DNA from 3 places in the Microbacterium sp. SA156 genome. Region 2 is predicted to be linked to each of the others. Evidence: predicted binding sites of a transcription regulator. Region 2 holds the regulator's gene; each other region holds the start of a gene.

Region 1 (5,283 bases), on a different contig from region 2:
GTCCCGGTACGCAGAAGGGCCCCTCCGCAAGGAGGGGCCCTTCGTGTCGTTCAGCGCGACGAGCGCGCGGCGCGGATCAGAAGTCCATGCCGCCGCTGGGGTCGGCAGGAGCGGCCGCGGCCTTCTCCGGCTTGTCCGCCACGACCGCCTCGGTCGTGAGGAACAGGCCGGCGATCGACGCGGCGTTCTGCAGAGCCGAGCGCGTGACCTTGGCGGGGTCGATGATGCCGGCCTCGAAGAGGTCGACGTACTCGCCCGTGGCCGCGTTGAGGCCCTGGCCGACCGGGAGCTCGGCGACGCGGTTCGCGACGACGCCCGGCTCGAGGCCCGCGTTGAGCGCGATCTGCTTGAGCGGAGCCTCGATGGCGATCTTCACGATGTTCGCGCCGGTCGCCTCGTCGCCCGTGAGCTCGAGACCGTCGAACGCGACCTGGCCCGCCTGGATGAGCGCGACGCCACCACCGGGGACGATGCCCTCCTCGACGGCCGCCTTCGCGTTGCGGACGGCGTCCTCGATGCGGTGCTTGCGCTCCTTGAGCTCGACCTCGGTGGCCGCGCCCGCCTTGATGACGGCGACGCCGCCGGCGAGCTTGGCGAGGCGCTCCTGCAGCTTCTCGCGGTCGTAGTCGCTGTCGGTGTTCTCGATCTCGCGGCGGATCTGGGTCACGCGACCCTCGATCTGCGCGGCGTCACCGGCACCCTCGACGATCGTCGTCTCGTCCTTGGTGATGATGACCTTGCGCGCACGGCCGAGGAGCTCGAGGTCGGTGTTCTCGAGCTTGAGGCCGACCTCCTCCGTGATGACCTGGCCGCCCGTGAGGATCGCGATGTCCTGCAGCTGCGCCTTGCGGCGGTCGCCGAAGCCGGGGGCCTTGACGGCGACCGACTTGAAGATGCCGCGGATCTTGTTGAGCACGAGCGTCGCGAGAGCCTCGCCCTCGACGTCCTCGGCGATGATGACGAGCTCCTTGCCCGCCTGGATCACCTTGTCGACGACGGGCAGAAGGTCCTTGATGTTCGAGATCTTCTGGTTCGCGATGAGGATGTACGGGTCCTCGAAGACGGCCTCCTGGCGCTCCGGGTCCGTCACGAAGTAGGGGTTGAGGTAGCCCTTGTCGAAGCGCATGCCCTCCGTCAGCTCGAGCTCGGTGCCGAAGGCCTGGGCCTCCTCGACCGTGACGACGCCCTCCTTGCCGACCTTGTCGATCGCCTCGGCGATGAGCTCGCCGATCGAGGTGTCCGCAGCCGAGATCGACGCCGTCGCGGCGATCTGCTCCTTCGACTCGATCTCCTTCGCGGTGGAGAGGAGCTGGTCGGTGACCGCCTTGACGGCCTTCTCGATGCCGCGCTTGAGGCTGATCGGGTCGGCGCCCGCGGCGACGTTGCGGAGGCCCTCGCGGACGAGCGCCTGGGCGAGGACGGTGGCCGTGGTCGTGCCGTCACCGGCGACGTCGTCGGTCTTCTTCGCGACCTCCTTGACGAGCTCGGCGCCGATCTTCTCGTACGGGTCGTCGAGCTCGATCTCCTTCGCGATGGAGACGCCGTCGTTCGTGATCGTGGGAGCGCCCCACTTCTTCTCGAGCACGACGTTGCGACCACGCGGGCCGAGCGTCACCTTGACGGCGTCGGCCAGCGTGTTGAGGCCGCGCTCGAGGCCGCGACGGGCCTCTTCGTCGAAAGCGATGATCTTTGCCATGTGTTTGTCGTCCCTCCCGGACGTAGGCGTATGGGTTTAGCACTCTCTTGACGGGAGTGCTAAACGCCATTTTGGCACTCGACCCCATCGAGTGCAAGCCGGGAGGCGTCACCCGCCGACACACGCGCAGCCGCCCCGCGACCGGGGTCGCGGGGCGGCTGCGGAGAAGGCGGGAGCGCTCAGACGGGGCGGACCGCCTCGGCCTGGGGGCCCTTCTGCCCGGTGCCCACCGTGAACTCGACGGCCTGGCCCTCCTCGAGCACGCGGAAGCCGGTCATCTCGATGTTCGAATAGTGCACGAAGACGTCCTGGCCGCCGTCGGCGACGGTGATGAACCCGTAGCCCTTCTCGGCGTTGAACCACTTCACGGTGCCCTGGGTCATGGCGATCACTCCTGTTGCGGGATGGAACTGGAGCGATCGTATCCGCGTGATTCCGCGGCAGAACGTCGATCAGGCGACGTTTGACACGGTCGTCTCGTGACGTTTACGCGCCGGAAACACGGTCGAGTCCGACGACCACCGTGAGCTGTCGGCCGTCGCCGCTCTGGTACGCGTCGCTCTGCACCACCTCGGTCGCGCCGATGGCCTCCGCGACGCCGCGCGCCGCCGGCTCATCCTCGGGGCTCGCGTAGAAGACGGTCGTCTTCTCGAAGTCCGTCTCGTCCGAATCGGTGGGGGTCACGGCCCCCTCGGGGAAGCCCGCGTCGACGAGCTGCTCCGCGACCTCGTCGTCGAGTCCCTCTGTCGCCGTGCCGTTGAGGACGAGCACCGAGTACGACGTGTCGACGACGGGCGCCGTCGTCGCCGCCGGCGCCGGCGTGTTCTCGGGCGCCGGGAGCGCGCCCTGCTGCGAGAGGACGAGGAAGCCGAGGATCCCCGCGATCACGAGCACGATCGTCGCGACGATCGCCCACAGCAGCACGGCGGGTCCGCTCATGCCCGGGTTCTCCGCGCGGTGGGCGCCGACGCGCCCCGTCTCGCGCGGGATGTCGTCGAAGCGGTCCCGGGGGTAGGTGCTCGGCATCCCTCGATGCTATCCGCGGACGTCGTGGATCAGCTGGTGACGCGGAGGCGCGCCGCCTCGCGCTCGTCGCGCAGTCGGCGGAGGCGCTTGACGAGGAGCGGATCCGCGGCGAGCGCGGCCTCGGTGTCGATCAGCCGCCCGAGCAGCTGGTAGTACCGCGCCGGGGTCATCGCGAGCTCCGCGCGGATAGCCTCCTCCTTGGCGCCGCCGTGGGCGCCCCACGCCGCCTCGAAGGCGAGGATGGCGCGCTCGCGTTCCGACAGGGAGGTGGACATGCTCCGAGCGTATGGCGCGCGGCGCCGCTCGGCCGTCAGGCGCGCCAGCGGACGCGGGCCCCGAGCGGATCCGCCGCGGCGAGCACGCGGCCGTCGAGAGCGAGCGCGAAGCCACCGGGCCATTCCGCCTCGTCGACCGGCTCGGTCCATCCGCTGTGGAGCCCCGGCGCGTCGAGCGTGATCCAGCGAGCCCCGAGTGCCCGGATGGCGTCGATGAGCGCCTCACGGCGGGCACGCGGGAGGTACGGGAGCACGCCCGGCGTCGACACGACGAGCGTCGCCTCCGATGGCGCGTCCGCGGCGAGCGCGCGGAGGGCCTCGGGATCGCCGGCATCGCCTGCGATGAGAAGAGGCGGATCGGCCGCCGCGATGTCGAGCGCCCGCGCGATCCGCTCGCGCCGCCCCTCCTCGCCCGGCCACACGAGCATCTCGAGCCAGGCGCGGTCGCGCGGGTCGCGCGGATCGCGCGGCTGCAGATCGCTGCCCGCGCGCCAGACGACCTCCGGCAGCCGCAGCTCCGGCAGCGGGCCATCCCAGGTCGAGGCCAGTACGACTCCGGACGCCCCGTCGACGGGGTCGAGGTGCACGTGTCGGCCGGTCGCCGCATACCGGTAGGAGTAGCGGTCGGGGTAGAGGCACAGGCCTCCCGATGCACCGAGCTCGAGGAGGGCGATCGGGCCGTCGACGAGCGAGAGCGCGGGCAGGAGCGCCGCGCAGCGCAGCGGCTCGTTCGTCTGCAGGCCGCGGATGGCGCACTCGGCGACGATGTCGTCGGCCCGCGCGCGCACGAAGCGCGCCCAGTCGGCGGCGTCGGCGTCGTCCGCCGCGCCGAGCAGGCGCGTCACGGCGAACACGAGCGGCGGCTGGCGGTGCGCCGCCGGGATGCGGGCGAGCACGGCGGCGACCGCCCCGTCCTCGGCGGCCCTCGCCGCCCAGTCGCCGTAGACGCGAGACCGTCCCGGCGCCTCCTCCGCGGCGAACCGGGCGAAGCGTTCGGCGACCTGCGCGACCTCGTCCATCCCCGCCATTCTGCCGTCTCCCGGCGCCCCTCCTCCGGCCCCTGCCGTCCTGCGCGGCGGTAGAATCGGGGCATGTCGTACAGGGTCGAGAAGTCCGAGGCGGAGTGGCGTGCAGAGCTGACGCCTGAGCAGTACGCGGTGCTGCGCGAAGCCGGAACCGAGCGGCCGTGGACCGGCGAGCTGCTCGACGAGGAGCGCGCGGGCCTGTACACGTGCGCCGCATGCGGCGCCGAGCTCTTCCAGAGCGGCACGAAGTTCGACTCGCACTGCGGATGGCCGAGCTTCTACGAGTCGGTGCGCCCCGAGGCCGTCGAGCTGCTCGAGGACACGAGCCACGGCATGGTGCGGACAGAGGTCCGCTGCGCGAACTGCGGCTCGCACCTCGGACACGTCTTCCCGGACGGATTCGGCACGCCCACCGGCGACCGCTACTGCATGAACTCGCTCTCGCTGAACTTCACGCCCGAGGCGTGAGCGCTCCGCGCATGGGCTCCGCTCTCGAGGCCGCCCGCGCGCGGCGCTCATCGTCCAAGGTCACCGACGAGGCTCCCACGCGCGAGGAGCTGCTGCCGCTCGTGGCGGCGGCCGGTCGCGTCGCCGACCACTCGAACCTCACCCCGTGGCGGCTCATCGAGCTGCGCGGCGACGACCGTCTGCGGCTCGGCCGCGCGATCGGCGAGGCGACAGGCGACGGACCTTCGACGAAGCCGCTGCGCGCTCCCCTGCTCATCGCGATCGTGTCGAGCCCCCGCCCGTCCGAGAAGGTGCCGGAGTGGGAGCAGGAGGCCGTCGCGTCGGGCGTGGCCCACCTGCTGAGCCTGCTCCTCGACGAGGCCGGCTGGGGTGTGATGTGGCGCACGGGCGCCTTCGTGCGCTCCCCCGCGGTCGCGAAGGCGCACGGCCTCACCCGCCGCGAGAAGCTCCTCGGCTGGCTGTACGTCGGCGGACGCCCTCCGCGCGACCGCGAGGGGTTCCGGCCCGGTGTCGACCCGGACCGGATCCTCGGCAGGATGCCGGGCGGTGAGCGCTCCTAGGTCACCAGCCCGCGGGCCGGGTGTCCTTGCCGTCGAGCCACAGCCGGTCCGACGCGTCGCTGTGGGCGGTCCCGCTGCCGACGTGCTTGGCGTCGATGCGGTCGCCCTTGGTGATGACGTGCACGAGCGCCATCGCGTGGCCGCGGCCGAGGCCGTAGTCGGCGGCGAGCCACTCGATGATCGGGCCCGCCTTGGTCCCGGGGCCGAAGCCGCGCTCGGCGGCGAGGTCGACG
Region 2 (5,283 bases):
GCCCCGACGTCCCACCCGGCAGGTCGACCTGCGTGATGTCGCCCGTGACGACCATCCGGGTGCCGAACCCGAGGCGCGTGAGGAACATCTTCATCTGCTCGGGGGTCGTGTTCTGGGCCTCGTCGAGGACGACGAACGAGTCGTTGAGCGTGCGCCCGCGCATGTACGCGAGCGGCGCGACCTCGATCGTCCCGCTCGCCATGAGCTTCGGCACGAGCTCGGGGTCCATCATCTCGTTGAGCGCGTCGTACAGCGGCCGGAGGTACGGATCGATCTTGTCGGTCAGCGTTCCGGGCAGGAAGCCGAGCCGCTCCCCCGCCTCGACCGCGGGGCGCGTGAGGATGATGCGGTTCACCTCGCGGCGCTGCAGGGCCTGCACGGCCTTCGCCATCGCGAGGTAGGTCTTCCCCGTGCCCGCAGGGCCGATGCCGAAGACGATCGTGTTCTCGTCGATCGCGTCGACGTACTTCTTCTGGCCGAGGGTCTTCGGGCGGATGACCTTGCCGCGGGTCGACAGGATCGCCTCGCCGAGCACCTCGCTCGGGCGCGGCCCGCCCTGCTCGAGGATGCGGTTCGACGTCGCGATGTCGGCGGGGCCGAGGTCGTGCCCCTCGCGCGTGAGCTGCAGCAGCTCGTCGACGAGGGCGCGCGCGGCGCGCACGGCGGAGGCCGACCCGCGCAGGGTGATCTCGTTGCCGCGCACGAGGACGTCGACGGCGGGGTGCTCGCGCTCGACCATGCGCAGGAGGCGGTCCTGCGGTCCGAGGAGCTGCACCATCGCGACGCCGTCGGCGTGGATGGTCTGGGTGACGACGTCGTCGTCCGGCTGGGCGACGCCCATGGGGTCAGTGGCCAACGAGGCTCTTCTCCTGGAGTTCTCCGGCGAGCACGTGCGCGTGCACGTGGAACACGGTCTGGCCCGCGTCTGCGCCGGTGTTGAAGATCAGACGGAACTGCCCGCCGGCGTGGTCCTCGGCGACCGCCTTCGCGGTCTGGACCATCTCGGCGAGGAGCGAGGGGTCGCCCGCCGCGAGTTCGACGACGTCGCGGTACTCCTGCGTCTTCGGAATGACGAGGAGGTGGACGGGCGCCTGCGGGCTGATGTCCTGCAGCACGAACACGCGCTCGGTCTCGGCGACGATGGTTCCCGGGATCTCGCCCTGCAGGATGCGCGTGAAGATCGACGGCTCGCTCATGCGGTCGAGTCTATCCACCGCGGTCACCAGCGCCCGAGCTTCGCGTTGAGGACGGCGAGGGCCGCCGGGCCCGCGGTCGAGGTCCTCAGGATCGTGTCGCCGAGGCGCACGCGCTCGGCGCCGGCGGCCGCGAGGCGCTCCAGCTCGTCGGGCGCGATGCCGCCCTCGGGGCCGACGACGAGCACGAGATCGCGGGCGTCGTCGACGTCGATCGAGGTCAGGGCGGCCTGCGCGGTCGGGTCGAGCACGAGCACGCGCGCCGACGCCGCGCGCTCTGCGACCTGCGCCGTCGTCGCGATCGGCGAGACCTCCGCGATCCACGCCCGGTGCGCCTGCTTCGCGGCCTCGCGGACGATCGAGGCCCAGCGGGCGCGACCCTTCTCCGCCTTCGGCCCCTGCCAGCGCGAGACGCTGCGCGCCGCCTGCCACGGCACGACCTCGTCGATGCCGAGCTCGGTCGCCGCCTGCACCGCGAGCTCGTCCCGATCGCCCTTCGCGAGCGCCTGCACGAGCACGAGCCGCGGGGACTGGGGCGGCAGATCCTGGCGCGAGGCGATCCGCACGACGACGCGCTGCGGCGAGACGCTCTCGCACGTGCCCGCGAGCCACGCGCCGCGGCCATCCGTGACCGTGACCTCCTCGCCGACGCGCACGCGGCGCACGGATGCGGCGTGGTGCGCCTCCGCACCCGTGAGCTCGAGCTCGCCGCCGGGCGAGACCGCCCCCGCGCGCTCGTCGTGGAAGTGCAGCGCCATGGGCCCTAGCCGCGGAACCGGTCGCGGAGCTTCGAGAACAGCCCCTGGTGAAACTCGGCCAGGCGCGGCGCGGGCGCCTTCGTGCGCCGCGCGAGCTCCTCGAGGAGCTGACGCGTGCGGTGATCGACCTTCGTCGGCGTGACGACCTGGACGCCCACGCGCAGGTCGCCGCGACGCGAGGTGCGCAGCCCGGTGATCCCGCGCTCCTTGATCGTCAGCACCTCGCCCGACTGGATGCCAGGGCGCACCTCGACCTCGACCTCGCCGTCGAGCCCGGCGATGGTCGTCGTCGTGCCGAGGATCGCGTCGGTCATCGACACCTCGAGGGTCGCGAGCAGGTCGTCCCCGTCGCGGCTGAACACCCGGTGCGGGGCGACCGTGACCTCGACGTACAGGTCGCCGTTCGGGCCGCCGGCGGGGCCCACCTCGCCCGAGCCCGGCAGCTGCAGACGCAGGCCCGTCTCGACGCCCGCGGGGATGTCGAGCGACACGGTGCGGCGCGAGCGCACGCGGCCCTGGCCGCCGCAGGTCGCGCACGGGTGCGGGATGACGGTGCCGTAGCCCTGGCACGCGCCGCAGGGCTGCGACGTCACCATGTTGCCGAGGAGGCTGCGCACCTGGCGCTGCACGTGGCCCGTGCCGCCGCAGATGTCGCACGTCGCGGGGCTCGTCCCCGGCTGGCAGCAGGACCCCTGGCAGGTCTCGCAGAGCACAGCCGTGTCGACCTCGATGTCGCGGTGCGTGCCGAACACGACATCGCCGAGCTCGAGCGTCACGCGGACGAGCGCGTCCTGTCCGCGCTCTCGGCGCGAGCGCGGCCGACCGCCGCGACCGCCGCCCGAGGCGCCGAAGAACGTCTCGAAGATGTCGCCGAATCCGCCGAAGCCCGCGCCGCCGAACGGCGACTCGTCGCCGCCCATGTCGTAGCGGCGGCGCTGCTCGGGGTCGCTGAGCACGTCGTACGCGTGCGTGACCGACTTGAACTCCTCCGCGGCCTCGGGTGCGGGGTTCACATCCGGGTGCAGGCGACGCGCGAGCTTGCGGTACGCCTTCTTGATGTCCTCCTGCGACGCGTCCTTCGACACGCCGAGGGTCTCGTAGTGATCAGCCACATCAGCCTTCCTGCGGGCGTCGTGCGCCCGTGCTCCGATCCGTCGGGCGACGCGTCAGCGCCGGCCCTCGTCCTCGTCCAGCAGCCTCGTCAGGTAGCGGGCGACCGCCCGCGCCGCAGCGAGGTTGCGGGGGTAGTCCATGCGCGTGGGCCCCATGATGCCGATGCGCGCCGCGCCGACGGCCGAGTCGTACTCGCTCGCGACGATCGACGCCTCGGAGAGCCCGAAGGCCGCGTTCTCGCGGCCGATGCTCGCCGAGAGACCCTGCTCGTCGGCGACCATCTCGCTCATGAGCCGCAGCAGCGTCACCTGCTCCTCGATCGCCTCGAGGAGCGGATGGATGCTGCCGCGGAAGTCCTGCTCGCGCTTCGCGAGGGTCGCCGAGCCCGCCAGCACGAGGCGGTTCTGGCGGAACTCGTCGAGCTCCTCGGCTGCCGCCTGCGCGATCCTGTGCAGCGCGCGATCGACGGCGCTGACGGGAGCGGCAGCGAGCTCGGCGCCGCGCTGCAGCTGCTCGGCCGCGTCGGCCACGGAGCGGCCGGCGAGGAGGGGCACGAGGCGCGCGGCGACCCGCTCGATCGACTCCGCGTCGAGCTCGTCGGCAAGGCCCGTGATGCGCTGCGACACGCGGCCGGTGTCGGTCACGATGATGACGAGCACGCGGCGGCCGTCGAGCGGCACGAGCTGCACGTGCGTCACGCTCGCCCGGGCGAAGGACGGGTACTGCACGAGCGCGACCTGTCCGGTGAGCTGCGTGAGGAGGCGGACGGTGCGCGCGAGGAGGTCGTCGAGGTCGGCCGGGTCGCCCAGGAACGACGCGATCGCCGACCGCTGGGCCGATGACAGCGGGCGCAGCTCGGCGAGGTGGTCGACGAAGACGCGGTAGCCCTTGTCCGTCGGGACGCGGCCCGACGACGTATGCGGCTGGGCGATGAGCTCCTCGTCCTCGAGGAGCGCCATGTCGTTGCGGATGGTCGCCGCCGAGACGCCGAAGGAGTGCCGCTCGACGATGGAGCGGCTGCCGACCGGCTCGTGCGTGTCGACGTAGTCCTGCACGATGGCCCGGAGCACCTGCAGTCCGCGGTCGCTGACCATGTGCGCGCTCCTCTCCTGGCACTCGATGTCTCGGAGTGCCAGTCTACCGACCCGAGGCCGGGAACGGCATGCGCGCCGGCCGCCTGCGCGGCTCGGCCGACCTCAGTCCGTGAGTGCCCGCACCACGGCGTCCGCGAGAAGGCGGCCGCGGAGGGTGAGCACGATCCGCCCGCGGAGCGCCGCCCCCGGCTCGATGAGGCCGTCGGCGATGAGGCCGGCCACCGCACGCCGCGCGTCATCCGGCAGCGCGTCGATCGCGAGCCCCTCGCGGATGCGGCTGTGCAGCAGCACGCGCTCGAGCTGCTGCGCGGCTGCGTCGGGGCGCTCCCGACCGGCGGCCGGCGACTCCCCCGCGGCGAGCCGCTGCGCGTACGCGGCGGGATGCTTGACGTTCCACCAGCGCAGACCCGCGACGTGGCTGTGCGCACCCGGACCGAAGCCCCACCAGTCGGCGCCGCGCCAGTACGCGAGGTTGTGGCGCGAGCGACGGCCGTCGCCGCGCGCCCAGTTCGACACCTCGTACCACGCGAAGCCCGCGTCGGCGAGCATGCGGTCGGCGAGCTCGTACATGTCGGCCTGGAGGTCGTCGTCGGGGGCGGGCACCTCGCCGCGGCGGATCTGCCGCGCGAGCTTCGTCCCGTCCTCGATGATGAGCGCGTAGGCCGAGATGTGGTCGGGTTCGAGCGCGAGCGCGGCCTCGAGCGACGCGCGCCAGTCGTCGATCGACTCGCCGGGGGCGCCGTAGATGAGGTCGACGCTCACGTCGAGCCCGACCGAGCGCCCTGCATCGACCGCCGTCCGCACGTTCGACGGCGTGTGCGTGCGATCGAGCGCCGCGAGCACGTGCGGCACGGCCGACTGCATGCCCACCGACATGCGGGTGACCCCCGCCCGCGCGAGCTCCTCCGCGACCGCGGGAGTCACCGTGTCGGGGTTCGCCTCGACGGTGATCTCCGCGCCGTCCGCGATGCCGAACGCGCCGCGGACCCCCTCGAGCATGCGCGCGAGGTCGCCGGCGGGCAGCAGCGTCGGCGTGCCGCCGCCGAAGAACACCGTCTGCGCGGGACGCAGCGCGCCCGCCTCGGCGAGCACGTCGCGCGCGAGCGCGACCTCGCGCAGGAGGAC
Region 3 (5,283 bases), on a different contig from region 2:
CCGATCGTCTCGCCGTCGTAGCGCAGCGCCTGCAGCCGCTTCTTCGCCATCCGCGCGCCGACGAGGTCGTGGTGGTGGAACGAGACGGCTCCGCCGGGCTCGAGCTTGCGGGTGTGCGGCTTGCCGATGTCGTGCAGGAGGGCGGCGAGGCGCAGCTTCACATCGGGCTCGGCGTCCGGATGGCGCGCGCGCTCGTGCTCGATGGCCTGCGCGAGCACGGTGAGGGAGTGCTCGTAGACGTCCTTGTGGTGGTGGTGCTCGTCGACCTCGAGGCGCAGCGCGGGGATCTCGGGGAGGAACTGGTCGATGAGGCCCGTCTCGACGAGGACGCGCAGCCCGCGCACGGGGTCGTCGGTCTGGAGGAGGCGGGTCAGCTCGCCCTGGACGCGCTCGGGGCTCACGATCGCGAGCGTCTCGCGCAGGTCGGCGATCGCCGCGAGCGTGCCCTCCTCGATCGCGAAGCCGAGCTGCGCTGAGAAGCGGGCGGCGCGCAGCATGCGCAGCGGGTCGTCTCCGAAGCTGACCCGCGGATCGATCGGCGTGCGCAGGACGCCCGCGACGAGGTCCTCCACGCCGCCGGTCGGGTCGACGAGCCGCACGTCGGGGACGCGCAGGGCCATCGCGTTCACCGTGAAGTCGCGTCGCGTGAGGTCGGCCTCGAGGGTGTCGCCGAACTCGACGGTCGGCTTGCGCGTCTCGCCGTCGTAGCTGTCGGCCCGGTAGGTCGTGATCTCGACCTGCTCGCCCTGCACGCGCGCGCCGATCGTGCCGAACGCCCGGCCGATGTCCCACTGCGCGGAGGACACCGGCGTGACGATCCGCAGGATGTCGTCGGGGCGCGCGTCGGTCGTGAAGTCGAGGTCGTTCGTCGTCCGCCCGAGGAGGGCGTCGCGCACGGGTCCGCCGACGACCGCGAGGTCGTGGCCCGCATCGGCGAACGCCTGCGCGAGGGTCGCGACCACGGGCGACGCCGCGAGGTCGCCGAGGCGCGCGAGACCGGCGGCCATGTTGAGCATGGCTTCCAGGGTACCGGGCGGTTGCAGGGCGGCCCTCGAGACTAGCGTCCGTCGTCGAGACCAGCGCCCGGTGCACTGGTCTCGGCGACGAGCGCTAGTCTCACGGACCCGGGGGGCGGGGCGGGGGGCCCGGCGGCCCGGGGGCCGGGCGCGGCCCACGGGGCCGGGGGCGGGGTCAGGCGGGGGCGAGGAAGCCGTCGAGGACGAGCTCGCGGACGGCGGGCAGGAGCCCCGCACGCAGCGCGTCCTCGTCCGTCTCGAGCAGCTGCGCGAGCGCCGCGACGATCTGACCCAGGGCAAGCTCCCCGTCGCACGCGCCGACGAGCGCGGCGAGCGCCGGGTCGGCCTGCACGGACCGCCCGAAGCCGCCGCCCTGACGCAGCTCGATCACGCTGGGGTCCGCGGCGCCGGGCAGGTGGTGACGGGACTCGGTGACGTCGGGCGCCGCCCGCAGGTGCAGGGCGAGCAGCTCGGCGTCGGCGAGGGGCGCGATGCGGTCGTGCGCCGCGAGCACCGCCGCGAGGTGCGTTCCGAGCGCGCCCTCCGACGGGATCGCCTGCGTGACGCGCTCATAGCGCGCGAGCCGCGGCGCGCCATCCGCCCTCCTCAGGAGCACGTAGCCGAAGCCGATCGCCGTGACGCCTCGCTCCGAGAAGTCGTCGAGCCAGGCGTCGAGGAGTCGGTCGTGCTCGGGGCTGCCGGGGGCCGTGCCGCCGTCGCGGATCCACATCTCGGCGTAGGCGATCGGGTCGAGCTCCTCGCGCTCGATCACCCACGCCTCGAGAGCGACGTCGGACGCCTCGACCCAGGCGCGCATGCGGTCGAGCCCGGGCACGCCGTCCTTCGTCTCCCAGTTCGCGAGGAACTGCGCGGTTCCGCCCGGAGCGAGGTGGCGGCCGACGCCCGCGACGACCTGCTGCACGAGCGCATCGCCGACGAGCCCGCCGTCGCGGTACTCGTACGCGGGCACGCCCGTGACCCGCGGCGTGATGACGAACGGCGGATTCGACACGATGCGGTCGAACACCTCCCCGGCGACGGGGTCGAACAGCGACCCGGCCCGCGTCTCGATGCCCGTCGCGCCCGCGAGCGCCGCATTCAGCTCCGCGAAGCGGAGGGCGCGCCGGGAGATGTCCGTCGCGACGACCCGGTCGGCGAAGCGACGGGCGCGCAGGGCCTGGATGCCGCACCCCGTGCCGAGGTCGAGGACCGTCCGCACGGCAGTCGGAAGCTGCAGACCGGCCAGCGTGAGGGATGCTCCGCCCGCGCCGAGCACGTGATCCTCCGCGAGCGCGCCCCCGCCCAGGGCGATCTCGTCGAGATCGCTCGCGAGCAGCCACTCGCCCGGACCGCGGTCGTCGTGGAAGGACTGGGGGCGGATGACCGCGAGCGGCGCGACCACGTCGGCGTCGACCGCGGCGAGTCCGAGTGCGACGAGCCCGCTGGCGCCGACCCGGGGGAGCGCGGCGTCGACCGCAGCGAGCGGCTGCCCGACGCCGAAGACGAGCAGCCGCGCGAGGACGGCGAGCGCGTCGTCGCGCTCGCGGATGGCCCGGAGGGCGGGGGCGCGGAGCCCGCGCCCGATCGCGTCATCGGCCTCGACTCCCCACATCGCGCGCAGCGCCTCGGATCGGAACCGGGCGCCCGAGAGGTCGGCGGCGAGGTCGCGGCACAGGGCGGGATCGGGGTGCGGGCTCACCCGACCATTCAACCGCGCGCTCGTGTCATCCGCTTCCCCGCGCCGCTCCGAGCGAGCTCGAAGGGAGCTCACAGCGCACTTTTAGCACTCTCCCCCTGAGAGTGCTAATTTGAAACATGAGTCGATACGACTCAAGGTGATGTTGCGAACAGCGCCGAGCGAACAGAGGAGGACGATCACGATGGCGATGTTCTTCGATCCGTTCCGTGAGTTCGACCGGGTGGCCGAGCAGCTCTTCGACCGCCAGGGCCCCCGCCTCATGCCGATGGATCTCTACCGCGACGGAGACCACTACGTGCTGAGCGCCGACCTTCCCGGCATCGATCCCGGAAGCGTCGACATCGATGTCGACGGCCAGCTCCTGACCATCCGCGCGCAGCGGACGGGCCGCAGCGAAGAGGGCGTGAAGTGGATCACGCGCGAGCGGCCGACGGGCGCGTACATGCGTCAGCTGAACCTCGGCCAGGGCATCGATACCGAGCGCATCACGGCGACCTACGAGAACGGCGTGATGAGCGTGCTCATCCCGATCAGCGAGAAGGCGAAGCCGCGCAAGATCGAGGTGCAGCGCTCGGACGACAGCAGCCAGACGCTGACGGCCCCCGAGCTCACCTCCTGATCCCCCGGATCATCCGCGCGCAGAGGGAGAGGGGCAGATGCGATCGCATCTGCCCCTCTCCCTATGCGCTGGCTATGCGTCGCGACGCGCGCCCTCCGACGGCGTCACCGTGAAGGTGTGCGGCGCCCGGAAGCCGCGTTCCGCGAAGGCCGCACGGGCCGCCTCGGCGACGACGTCGACCCGATCGGCGTCCACGAGCGCGATCGCCGCGCCGCCGAAGCCGCCGCCGGTCATGCGCGCGCCGATCGCACCCGCCGCGAGCGCGGCCTCGACGGCGGTGTCGAGCTCGGGGACCGAGATCTCGAAGTCGTCCCGCATCGACGCGTGCGACGCGACGAGGAGGTCGCCGATGGCCCGCGGCCCGGCCGAGCGCAGCGTGGCGACGGTGTCCAGCACACGCTGGTTCTCCGTCACGATGTGCCGCACCCGGCGGAAGGTCACCTCGTCGAGCGTCTCCTCGGCGCGCGCGAGGTCGTCGACCGACAGGTCGCGCAGCGAGGGCACGCCCATGTCGGCCGCGCCCTTCTCGCACGAGGCCCGGCGCTCGCGATAGCCGCCCGTCGAGTGCGCGTGCGTGACCTGGGTGTCGATGACCAGCAGGGCGAGCCCCTCCCGGGCGAAGCCGAGGTCGACGGACTCCGTCGCGAGGGTCCGGCAGTCGAGGAAGGTCGCGGCGTCGGGCCGGCCGAGCGTCGACGACACCTGGTCCATGATGCCCGTCGGCGCGCCGACCGCCTCGTTCTCCGCCGTCCGCCCGATCTTCGCGATCGAGAGGCCGTCGAGCCCGAGCTCCCACAGATCGCTGAGTGCCGACGCCGTCGCCCCCTCGATCGCCGCCGACGAGGAGAGTCCCGCGCCGACCGGCACGTCCGATGCGAGGGCGATGTCGAGGCCGCCGACGTCCGACGCGCTGCGCCCGCTCGCCGCGAGGGCGGCCCAGGCGACGCCGAGGGGATAGGCGGCCCACTCGGGCACCGATCCGCTCTGCACGGCGTGACCCGCTGCGCCGTCGAAGGTGGCCGCGAGCGCGTCGATCGACAGCTCGAACGGGGCCCGGTCGAGGGTCGAGATGACCCGGATAATGCGGTCGCCTCGCATGCCGACCGCGGCATACGTGCGGTGCTCGATCGCGAACGGGAGCACGAAGCCCTCGTTGTAGTCGGTGTGCTCCCCGATGAGGTTGGCGCGCCCCGGCGCCGACCAGACGCCCACCGGCTCTCCGCCTGTGAGCGAGCGGAGCAGGTCGATCGCCTCGTGCTGCGCGGTCATGCCCCCACCGCCTCGCGCAGTCGCTCTGCGGTCTGCTCGGGCGGGACATCCCCGATCCACGCTCCCATGGCGGCCTCCGATCCGGCGAGGTACTTGAGCTTGTCGGCCGCGCGACGCGGCGAGGTGAGCTGCAGGTGCAGCCGCACCGTGTCCCTCGCGACGTCGACGGGCGCCTGATGCCACGCCGCGATGTACGGCGTGGGGGTGTCGTAGAGACGGTCGACGCCCTGCAGCAGACGCAGGTACACCGAGGCGAGCTCGTCGCGCTCGGCGTCCGTGAGAGCGGCAAAGTCGGGGGCGTGGCGCCGCGGCGCGAGGTGCACCTCGACGGGCCATCGCGCGGCGAACGGCACGTAGGCGATCCAGTGCTCGGCCTCGAGCACGACGCGGGGGCCCTGCTGCTCGAAGGCGATGATCCTCTCGAACAGATCGGCGCCCTCGCGCTCGATGGCCTGCAGCAGGAGCTTCGTGCGCGGCGTGATGTAGGGGTACGCGTAGATCTGGCCGTGGGGATGGTGCAGCGTCACGCCGATCTGCTCGCCCCGGTTCTCGAACGGGAAGACCTGGCGGATGCCCGGCAGGGCCGAGAGCGCGGCGGTGCGGTCTGCCCATGCCTCGATGACGGTCCGAGCCCGGGTCTCCGTCTGCGTGCCGAACGAGCCCTCGCGCTCGGGGCTGAA

Evidence for each region. The regulator HrcA, encoded in region 2, represses chaperone genes, less so after heat shock. The targets are predictions, from matches to a motif close to TTNGCACTCGNNNNNNNCGAGTGCNAA.
Region 1: groL (chaperonin GroEL) is a predicted target of HrcA. The motif match lies at 1,733-1,759, and genes of this name have one in related genera.
Region 3: ACOWU6_RS04185 (Hsp20/alpha crystallin family protein) is a predicted target of HrcA. The motif match lies at 2,797-2,823, and genes of this name have one in related genera.

Annotation. Positions count from the first base shown of each region.
Region 1 is NZ_JBAKGU010000007.1:136,597-141,879, reverse strand. Features, by position in the region: gene groL (chaperonin GroEL) at 77-1,696, opposite strand; gene ACOWU6_RS08835 (cold-shock protein) at 1,876-2,079, opposite strand; gene ACOWU6_RS08830 (LytR C-terminal domain-containing protein) at 2,183-2,722, opposite strand; gene ACOWU6_RS08825 (DUF3263 domain-containing protein) at 2,752-2,997, opposite strand; gene ACOWU6_RS08820 (DUF2332 family protein) at 3,033-4,016, opposite strand; gene msrB (peptide-methionine (R)-S-oxide reductase MsrB) at 4,089-4,490, shown strand; gene ACOWU6_RS08810 (nitroreductase family protein) at 4,502-5,050, shown strand; gene ACOWU6_RS08805 (DUF4287 domain-containing protein) at 5,052-5,283, opposite strand, start outside.
Region 2 is NZ_JBAKGU010000012.1:17,113-22,395, forward strand. Features, by position in the region: gene ACOWU6_RS12030 (PhoH family protein) at 1-841, opposite strand, end outside; gene ACOWU6_RS12035 (HIT domain-containing protein) at 846-1,196, opposite strand; gene ACOWU6_RS12040 (16S rRNA (uracil(1498)-N(3))-methyltransferase) at 1,220-1,951, opposite strand; gene dnaJ (molecular chaperone DnaJ) at 1,957-3,063, opposite strand; gene hrcA (heat-inducible transcriptional repressor HrcA) at 3,118-4,158, opposite strand; gene hemW (radical SAM family heme chaperone HemW) at 4,261-5,283, opposite strand, start outside.
Region 3 is NZ_JBAKGU010000003.1:132,367-137,649, forward strand. Features, by position in the region: gene ACOWU6_RS04175 (CCA tRNA nucleotidyltransferase) at 1-1,016, opposite strand, end outside; gene ACOWU6_RS04180 (DUF7059 domain-containing protein) at 1,192-2,715, opposite strand; gene ACOWU6_RS04185 (Hsp20/alpha crystallin family protein) at 2,897-3,334, shown strand; gene galK (galactokinase) at 3,407-4,603, opposite strand; gene galT (galactose-1-phosphate uridylyltransferase) at 4,600-5,283, opposite strand, start outside.